One region of the Thermoanaerobacter sp. RKWS2 genome, then DNA from elsewhere that is predicted to be linked to it. Evidence: a T-box and tRNA genes for the amino acid it is inferred to sense, from the RefSeq annotation. Region 1 holds a T-box; the other holds one or more tRNA genes.
The links. The T-box of region 1 lies ahead of ileS (isoleucine--tRNA ligase). A T-box ahead of a tRNA ligase gene usually reads a tRNA of that ligase, here a tRNA-Ile.

Region 1 (4,214 bases):
ATATAAAGCCCATTTATCTATCTCTAAAAGCTCTTCGTAAGGGAGCATATCCTTATCAGGGTCAAAGTCATAAAGATTGCTTAACAAGAACTTACTAGTGTTACGTATTTTTCTGTACGCTTCTGTCATCTGTTTTAAAATCTCTTGTGAAATTCTCATATCTGAAGTAAAATCAGCAGAAACAGTCCAAAGCCTCAAAATATCTGCTCCATATTCTTTAATTACATCAGCTGGGTCAATACCATTCCCTAAAGATTTTGACATTTTCCTTCCTTCACCGTCTACAACAAACCCGTGGGTCAATACGTTTCTATAAGGTGCTTTTCCACGTGTTGCCACAGATGTCAAAAGGGAAGACTGGAACCATCCTCTGTGTTGGTCTGAACCTTCTAAATAAAGCTCTGCAGGCCACTTTAGGTCAGGATGAGTTTGCAACACAGCTGCATGGCTGGAGCCTGAATCAAACCACACATCCATTATATCTGTCTCTTTCCTAAACTTTGTAGAACCGCATTCGCAAGTAATCCCTTTTGGCAATATCTCTTCAGCTGACATTTCAAACCATGCATCTGAACCCTTTTGCCTGAAGATCTCTTTAACTGCATTTATTGTATCATCATTTATAAGCGGTTTCCCACACTTTTCACAGTAGAATATAGGAATTGGCACACCCCATACCCTTTGCCTTGAAATACACCAGTCTCGTCTATCTCTTACCATGTTAGTTATGCGCTCTTCGCCCCATGAAGGATACCAATTAACTTCTTTAATAGCTTTTAGTGCCTCTTCTCTAAATCCTTCCACAGAAGCAAACCACTGTTCTGTCGCCCTAAATATTATTGGACTTTTACATCTCCAACAGTGAGGATATGAGTGGGTAATACGGGTTTCTGCCACTAATGCATTAGCTTTTTTCAAGTCTTCCTTTATGACCTTGTTAGCCTCTTCATAATACAGCCCAGCATATCCTGGCGCTTTATCTGTAAAATATCCCTTATCATCTATTGGATTTAAAACATCAAGACCATACTCTTGCCCAACTAAAAAGTCTTCTTCCCCATGGCCGGGAGCAGTATGAACACATCCAGTACCAGCTTCTAAAGTTACATGCTCACCCAAGATTATTAAAGAATCTCTGTCATATAAAGGATGGGTAGCCTTCATGCCCTCCAAATCTTTTCCTTTAAATACAGCAACTATTTCATAATCTGAAAGGTTAGCTTCTTTCTTTACAGTATCTAACATATCTTTTGCCATTATATATACTTCGTCTCCAAACTTTGCAAGCGCATAATCAAACTCTGGATTTAAAGCAATTGCAAGGTTAGCCGGAATAGTCCATGTAGTAGTTGTCCATATTACAAAATACACATTATTAAGATTCTCAACAATTCCCTTGAATTTCCCTAAATCATCTTTAACTCTAAATTTTACATAAATAGAATCAGAGGTTTCATCAAAGTATTCAATTTCTGCTTCTGCCAAAGCAGTCTCACAGCTGGGGCACCAATATACAGGCTTTAGACCTTTATAGATATAGCCTTTCTTAGCCATTTCACCAAATACTTCTATCTGTTTAGCTTCATACTCCGGATTCAAGGTAAGATAAGGATTATCCCAATCTCCCCTTACTCCCAATCTTTTGAATTGAGCTTTTTGCTTTTCAATCTGAGAAAAAGCAAAATCCCTACACACTTTTCTAAATTCTGTAGGACTTACTTCATGCCTTTTTATACCTAAAGTTTTTATAGCTTGCTGTTCAATAGGAAGACCGTGTGTATCCCATCCTGGCACATAAGGAGCATCATAACCCCTCATTGTTTTGTATTTCACTATAATGTCTTTTAATACCTTATTCATAGCAGTTCCAATGTGTATATCTCCATTAGCATAAGGCGGCCCATCGTGTAAAATATATTTTTCCTTGCCTTTATTTTTTTCCAATGTTTTATGATAAATATCCATTTCTTCCCATCTTTTTAATATCTCTGGCTCTCGTGTTGGCAAATTAGCCTTCATAGGAAAATCTGTCCTCGGCAAATTAAGTGTCTTGTTGTAATCCACTGAACATTACCTCCTCTTCAAATATTATCTTTCAAACTAAAAATAAAACTTCTCGTCAGGGACGAGAAGTTCGCGGTACCACCTACTTATTAAGACAAAGAAAAACTTTGTCTTAATCTCTCATTTAAGATAACGGGAAACCCGGCACAGCTTACTCCTATTTCAGCCTGCAGCTCCGAGGTGATTTTCAGTAGAAACGAACTTATTGGCTCGCACCTACCGCCAACTCTCTGGAAGTCGCTTCTACTTACTCGTCCTCATCATAGCTTTTAACAATATTTTTTTACACAATTATATAATACCACAAGTTTTTCGTCAATAGTATGCATATCTCATGCAGTCAGAGCAGATTTCACTTTTACCCCAGGAAGACTTCCAAGTTTACCAGTAAGAGCCCCTATTTCATCCGTTGTACCATCAACTATTAAAGCGATAACCGATACTCCCCTATCTTTATAGGGTATACCCATTCTCCCTACAATAATGTGGCCGTACTCACTCAATATGTGATTTACCCTATCTGCCACATTTTCTCTATTTTTAATTAATATTCCAACAACCCCTAATCTATTCTGCATCCTTCTCCTCATCCTCATCTGGAATCAATTCTTTCTCATCTATTGAAAGTATTGATTCCAACTGGGCTTCTAAAAGAGATTTAAATTTCGCTTTAAAAACATTTAATTGCTTGCGATATCTTTCTAACTCCATTCTTATTCTTACAACTTCTTGATTTGCCTTCTCTAATATTTTTTCTGCATTTTGTTGTGCATTTTGTATGATAAGTTGTGCTTCTTTTTCTGCATTTCTTTTCAATTCCTCTGCAGTATTTTGAGCAACAATCAAAGTATTGTTTAAAGTGTTCTCCATATTTATGTAGCTTTGAAGTTTTTCATTCATTATATTAATTCTATCTTTTAACTCCGCATTTTCTTTGTATAACATCTCATAGTCTTCCATAATTTTATCCAAAAACTCGTCCACTTCCTCTTCATTATAACCCCTAAAAGACCGCCTAAATTCTTTATTATGTATATCCATAGGCGTCAGCATAATATTACCTCCTTTTCTTTTGTAACATTATATAAACCTTAGAATATGTACAGAAACGCGACCTTTTTTTGTATTACCTCCCACTTCTTCTAATCTAATTCTTCCAAAACCACGTAAAGAAATTACATCTCCCTCTTTTACTTCTGAAGAAGGGTCCTCTGTATACTCCCAATTTATTTGAAGAAGACCGGACTTTATAAGTTCTGAAGCCTTCGTCCTTGATATACCAAAACCTGCAGCTGCCACACTGTCAACCCGTAGTGAGGCTACGGTAGAAAAAATGTCCTTATATTTTATTTCAGGTTCTATCACATCTTTCAAGTCAATTGAATTAACTCTTACCTTCTCTTTCCCGACTTTAAAAAGGTTCATAAGTACATAACTTTCCACATCTTTATGTAACAATATGTCACATTTATCCTCTTTTACAATTATATCGCCTATTTTTTGTCTTTTTATCCCTAACCCTAAAAGTGAACCCAACACATCTCTATGAGATAGCTTAGAAAAATTGCCTTCAATTCTTACAGCGCAAATAGGGGTATCTTCCGGCTGTAAAAAATCGGGGTAAATAATTGCTATCTTTCTTTCTGCTAAAGGATATCCTCCATCTAGATTATAGTTTATATCTTGCTGTCGATACTTTAATATAGTTTTTTCAAAAATTTTTTGTTCAGAGAGGCTTAAAAAGTCTGTATATTTTACTCTTTTAGATTTTAAAACGCCTTTAATTATGTCTTCAAATCGGGATACAGTAAATTCTTTGTCCATCATATATACCTCATCAGTAATAATACTAATTTAAAAGCTAAAGGACGAACTAAATACTGAATCACCAAAATCGCCAAAACCGGCGAAAAATCTATCATTAAATTTCTTCCAATAGAAGACCTAAATTGTAATGTCCTAAAAGGCTCAAGTATTGGTTCTGTCGTTACGATCACAAAACGAGAAAGTGGATTTGACATATTCTCCATTCTTAGCAAAGATAAAATAACCCTTATCAATATAAGCCAATTTATAACTTCAAAAAAATAATCCAATGCTGTTAAAATTGCAAAATTTACAGGCAAAATCATTTCCTCCTTATCAATTTA
Region 2 (4,214 bases), 140 kb from region 1:
TCCCATGCCTGTCCCTTGAACTGACACTCTTTTCCCTTTATAATATCCTGTAAAACCATACATTCCTCTAACTTCATTGTAACATTTTACATCTTCAAGAAAATTTTCTGCTATGTATTTAGCCCTTAAAGGATCTCCTGGCAATAACACTGTTTGAGCGATTTCGTTTTCTTTAGCACCAATATGTATGCTCATCTGAATCTCTCCTTCTATAATAGTTTTGCCCATATATAATATTAGCAAAAAACAGCTTTTAAATCAAACAAAAATTTATGGACCAAACAATTTTTTAATTTTGTATAAATAAAAAATAAAAAATACCACAAAATCATGGTATTTTAAATGCATGTGAGCAAGTCTATAAGCCGAGTTCTGTCGAGGATGGCCATCTATCTAGGGGGTCAGTTGCCTGACACCTCTAGCGGCATAACCCGAGGGAAACGGCGGGCCACCTACTCCCTCCTATTCGCCTTGCTCCAGGTGGGGTTTGCAGAGCAGACCAGTCGCCTGGTCCCTGGTGAGCTCTTACCTCACCTTTCCACCCTTACCTGGCACTAAACAAGTTGAGTGCCAGGCGGTATATCTCTGTTGCACTTTCCTTGGAGTCGCCTCCACCGGGTGTTACCCGGCACCCTGCCCTGTGGAGCTCGGACTTTCCTCGTGCGAAATCGCACGCGGCCATCCGACTTACTCACATGCGTTATTTCATATATATTTTTCTAATATCAGTCGAGTATATATTATCATATATATCTGTTTTTGTCAACCTAATTATAGATACATAAAAGGATCTTTTTGACTTTCACTAATTAATACTTCTATTTCGTGTCCCTGTTTCTGAGTTTCATCGATTATATATTCTGCAATAAACCTGACTGCAATATTCTCCGTAGCAAAATGTCCAGCATCAATTAAAGCCAATCCGAGGTGTTGGGCTTCTACTGCATCGTGATAGCCAATATCTGCTGTTATTAAAACATCCGCTCCTTTAGAAACAGCTTTGTGAATAAGACTTGCACCGCTTCCACCACATACAGCCACTTTTCTGATCTTTTTATTTAGGTCTCCTACCACTCTTAAATTATTAATTTTAAGTTTTGCTTTTACTTGTAAAGCTAATTCTTGCAAAGTAGTTTCTGAAATAATTCCAATTCTTCCAAGCCCATATTCTTCTTTAACATTTTCCAAAGAATAAATATCATAAGCAACCTCTTCATAGGGATGAACATTCAGCATTGCAGTTACCACTTTTTCTAAATATCTCTGAGGTACTATAGTTTCTATCTTTACTTCTTCTGTTTTTTCTAGTTTCCCTGTTTCACCAATGAATGGGTTTGTTCCTTCTAAAGGTCTATAAGTTCCAATGCCTCGCGCCTGAAAAGTAGCATCACTATAATTCCCAACAAAACCAGCGCCTGCACTGCACATAGCATTTCTTACCACTTCTTCATATCCTTGTGGCACATAAACTGCAATTTTTTTATATCCTTCGGAATAAGTGACATCCAAAACTTCCCTATCGTATATTCCTAAGACATTACACAAAATATCATTCACCCCATTTGGAGCTATATCAAAAGAGGTATGGGCTGCATAAAGCGAGATATCATTTTTAATAAGTTGTATTAACAATGAGCCCACTGGATTATCAGCTCTGACATTTTTTATTGGCTTAAAAATTAACGGATGATGAGTTACAATCATATCTACTTTTTTGTCAACCGCTTCTTTAATTACTTCAGAAGTAGCATCCAAAGCTACTAAAACTTTTGAGATATCTTTAGAACCATCTCCTATTAATAATCCCACGTTATCCCACTCTTCAGCAAATTTACGCGGTGCAAGTTTATCCATTATGGAAGCTATTACTTGGCATTTCAAGCCCATTTATCAACACCTCGAATTTCTTTACTTTTTCCTCTAATTGCTTACGCTTTTCATTGGTTTCAGGAAGTTTATTTATGATTTTCTTCATTTTGTCGATTTTATACTGCAAAAATTCTTTTAACAGTGGATGTTTTTTTTGTATGAGTTTTTCCCCTACTTGATAATATATGTCATTTTTGACTTTTTGTCTACCATGTTCTGCTACTATTATTTCATAATATTTTTGATTTTCCTTCACTAATTCCTCATCACAAATTTTATATCCATTTTCTATTAAGTATTTCCTCAAATATGTTGAATCTCTCATAGGTTGAAGTATAAATTTCTTAATAGTTTTTGCAGTATCTTTTCCTTCCTCTAATATTTTTGTAATCAAAATTCCTCCCATACCTGCAATGACAACTACGTCTACTTCCCCTGGAGATAAAACATTAAGACCATTCCCTAACCTTGTGTCTATCAAAGATTGCAAATTTCGCTTCTGAACTTCTTTTACAGCTTTATTTAAGGAACCTTTATTTAAATCTGAAGCAACGACATAGGTAGCTATTTTGTTTTCAATAAGGTAAACAGGAATAAAACCATGGTCAGTACCTATGTCTGCAACTTTTGACCCATGAGGAATATATTCAGCAATTTTCCCTAATCGCTCTGTAAGTTTCATGTAATCCTCCTAAAAGTATAAAAAAATAAAAAAGCATTTAAAGCTAAATGCTTTTTTATCAAAATGGTGGGCCTTCAGGGATTTGAACCCCGGACCAATCGGTTATGAGCCGACCGCTCTGCCAGCTGAGCTAAAGGCCCAAAAAGTGGCTCCTCAGGTAGGATTCGAACCTACAACCTACCGGTTAACAGCCGGTTGCTCTACCCTTGAGCTACTGAGGAATACAATAATAATTATACAGATTTTTGCCCCATTGTCAAGAAGCTTATTTAATCAAGGAAATCTTTTAATTTTTTGCTTCTGCTGGGATGCCTCAATTTTCTTAATGCTTTTGCCTCAATTTGTCTTATGCGTTCTCTTGTAACATTAAACTCTTTTCCTACTTCCTCTAAAGTTCTTGCTCGGCCGTCATCAAGGCCAAATCTAAGTCTTAGTACTTTCTCTTCCCTTGGCGTTAGAGTATCAAGAACATCCATCAATTGTTCTTTTAGCATTGTAAAAGCAGCAGCTTCTGCTGGAGCTGGTGCATCTTCATCGGGTATAAAATCTCCTAAGTGGCTGTCTTCCTCTTCCCCAATAGGAGTTTCTAAAGATACAGGTTCTTGCGCTATTTTCATTATCTCTCTTACTTTTTCTTCTGGCATACCCATCTCTTTTGCCAACTCTTCAGGGGTAGGTTCGCGACCTAATTCCTGCAGCAATTGCCTTTGAACTCTTATCAATTTGTTGATAGTTTCTACCATGTGTACAGGGATTCTTATGGTTCTTGCTTGGTCTGCAATAGCTCTTGTGATAGCCTGTCTTATCCACCATGTGGCATAAGTACTGAATTTGTAGCCTTTTCTATAGTCAAATTTTTCAACTGCTTTGAGTAACCCTAAATTTCCCTCTTGTATCAAATCTAAGAAAAGCATTCCTCTTCCTACGTATCTTTTTGCTATGCTTACAACCAATCTTAAATTGGCTTCTATAAGTCTTTTTTTAGCTTCTTCGTCTCCTTGTTCGATTCTTTTTGCCAATTCAATCTCTTCTTCAGGAGTGAGAAGAGGAATCTTGCCTATCTCCTTCAAATACATTCTCACAGGGTCATCTATACTGATTCCTTCAGGAAGAGAAAGGTCTAAGTCTAAATCTTCTTCAGTTATTTCTTCCTGACGAGGTTCTTCCCCAACAATTTCAATTCCCATGTCTTCAAAAGCATCATATACCTTCTCAATTTGGTCAGGATTTAAATCAATATCTTCTAAAGAATCCATTATCTCATTGTAGGTGAGCATCCCAGTTTTTTTCCTTTATTGATAAGTTCTGTAATGGCTTCTTTAGACAATTCTTCGTTGTTCATAGGTTTCCCCTCCCTATGGGTTTCTTTCTTTTTAGCCATTTTTTATCTTTAGCATCTCCTTTTCACAATTTTGTAATTCTATTAAAAGTTGCCTTTCTTTATCTATATCCCCCAACATATGAGCTTCATTGATGGCTCTTTTAATCTTTTCTCTTTTAACTGCCAAACTGTTAATGAGAATCTTGTTTATAATATCATCAATAGCTTGTTCAGTAATATTTTCACTCTCGTAAAAAGCTTTAATAATATCGTTAAAATCAGATATGAGATTTTCGTCTTGTAATAAATAAACAATATCATTTATTTGAGTTTTTTTCCCAT

Region 2: it has a tRNA-Ile gene. The T-box ahead of ileS (isoleucine--tRNA ligase) is inferred to sense a tRNA for this amino acid. The anticodon was not compared.

The regions. Positions count from the first base shown of each region.
Region 1 covers NZ_CP110888.1:1,688,942-1,693,155, forward strand. Annotated here, with positions in the region: gene ileS (isoleucine--tRNA ligase) at 1-2,064, opposite strand, end outside; T-box leader at 2,119-2,337, opposite strand; gene OEI98_RS08950 (TM1266 family iron-only hydrogenase system putative regulator) at 2,397-2,642, opposite strand; gene OEI98_RS08955 (DivIVA domain-containing protein) at 2,632-3,117, opposite strand; gene OEI98_RS08960 (RNA-binding protein) at 3,145-3,891, opposite strand; gene OEI98_RS08965 (YggT family protein) at 3,888-4,190, opposite strand; gene OEI98_RS08970 (cell division protein SepF) at 4,207-4,214, opposite strand, start outside.
Region 2 covers NZ_CP110888.1:1,826,622-1,830,835, forward strand. Annotated here, with positions in the region: gene deoD (purine-nucleoside phosphorylase) at 1-195, opposite strand, end outside; RNA gene rnpB (RNase P RNA component class A) at 346-694, opposite strand; gene OEI98_RS09730 (Nif3-like dinuclear metal center hexameric protein) at 772-1,887, opposite strand; gene OEI98_RS09735 (tRNA (adenine(22)-N(1))-methyltransferase) at 1,847-2,551, opposite strand; tRNA gene OEI98_RS09740 (tRNA-Ile) at 2,616-2,691, opposite strand; tRNA gene OEI98_RS09745 (tRNA-Asn) at 2,698-2,772, opposite strand; partial or broken gene rpoD (RNA polymerase sigma factor RpoD) at 2,821-3,893, opposite strand; partial or broken gene dnaG (DNA primase) at 3,925-4,214, opposite strand, start outside.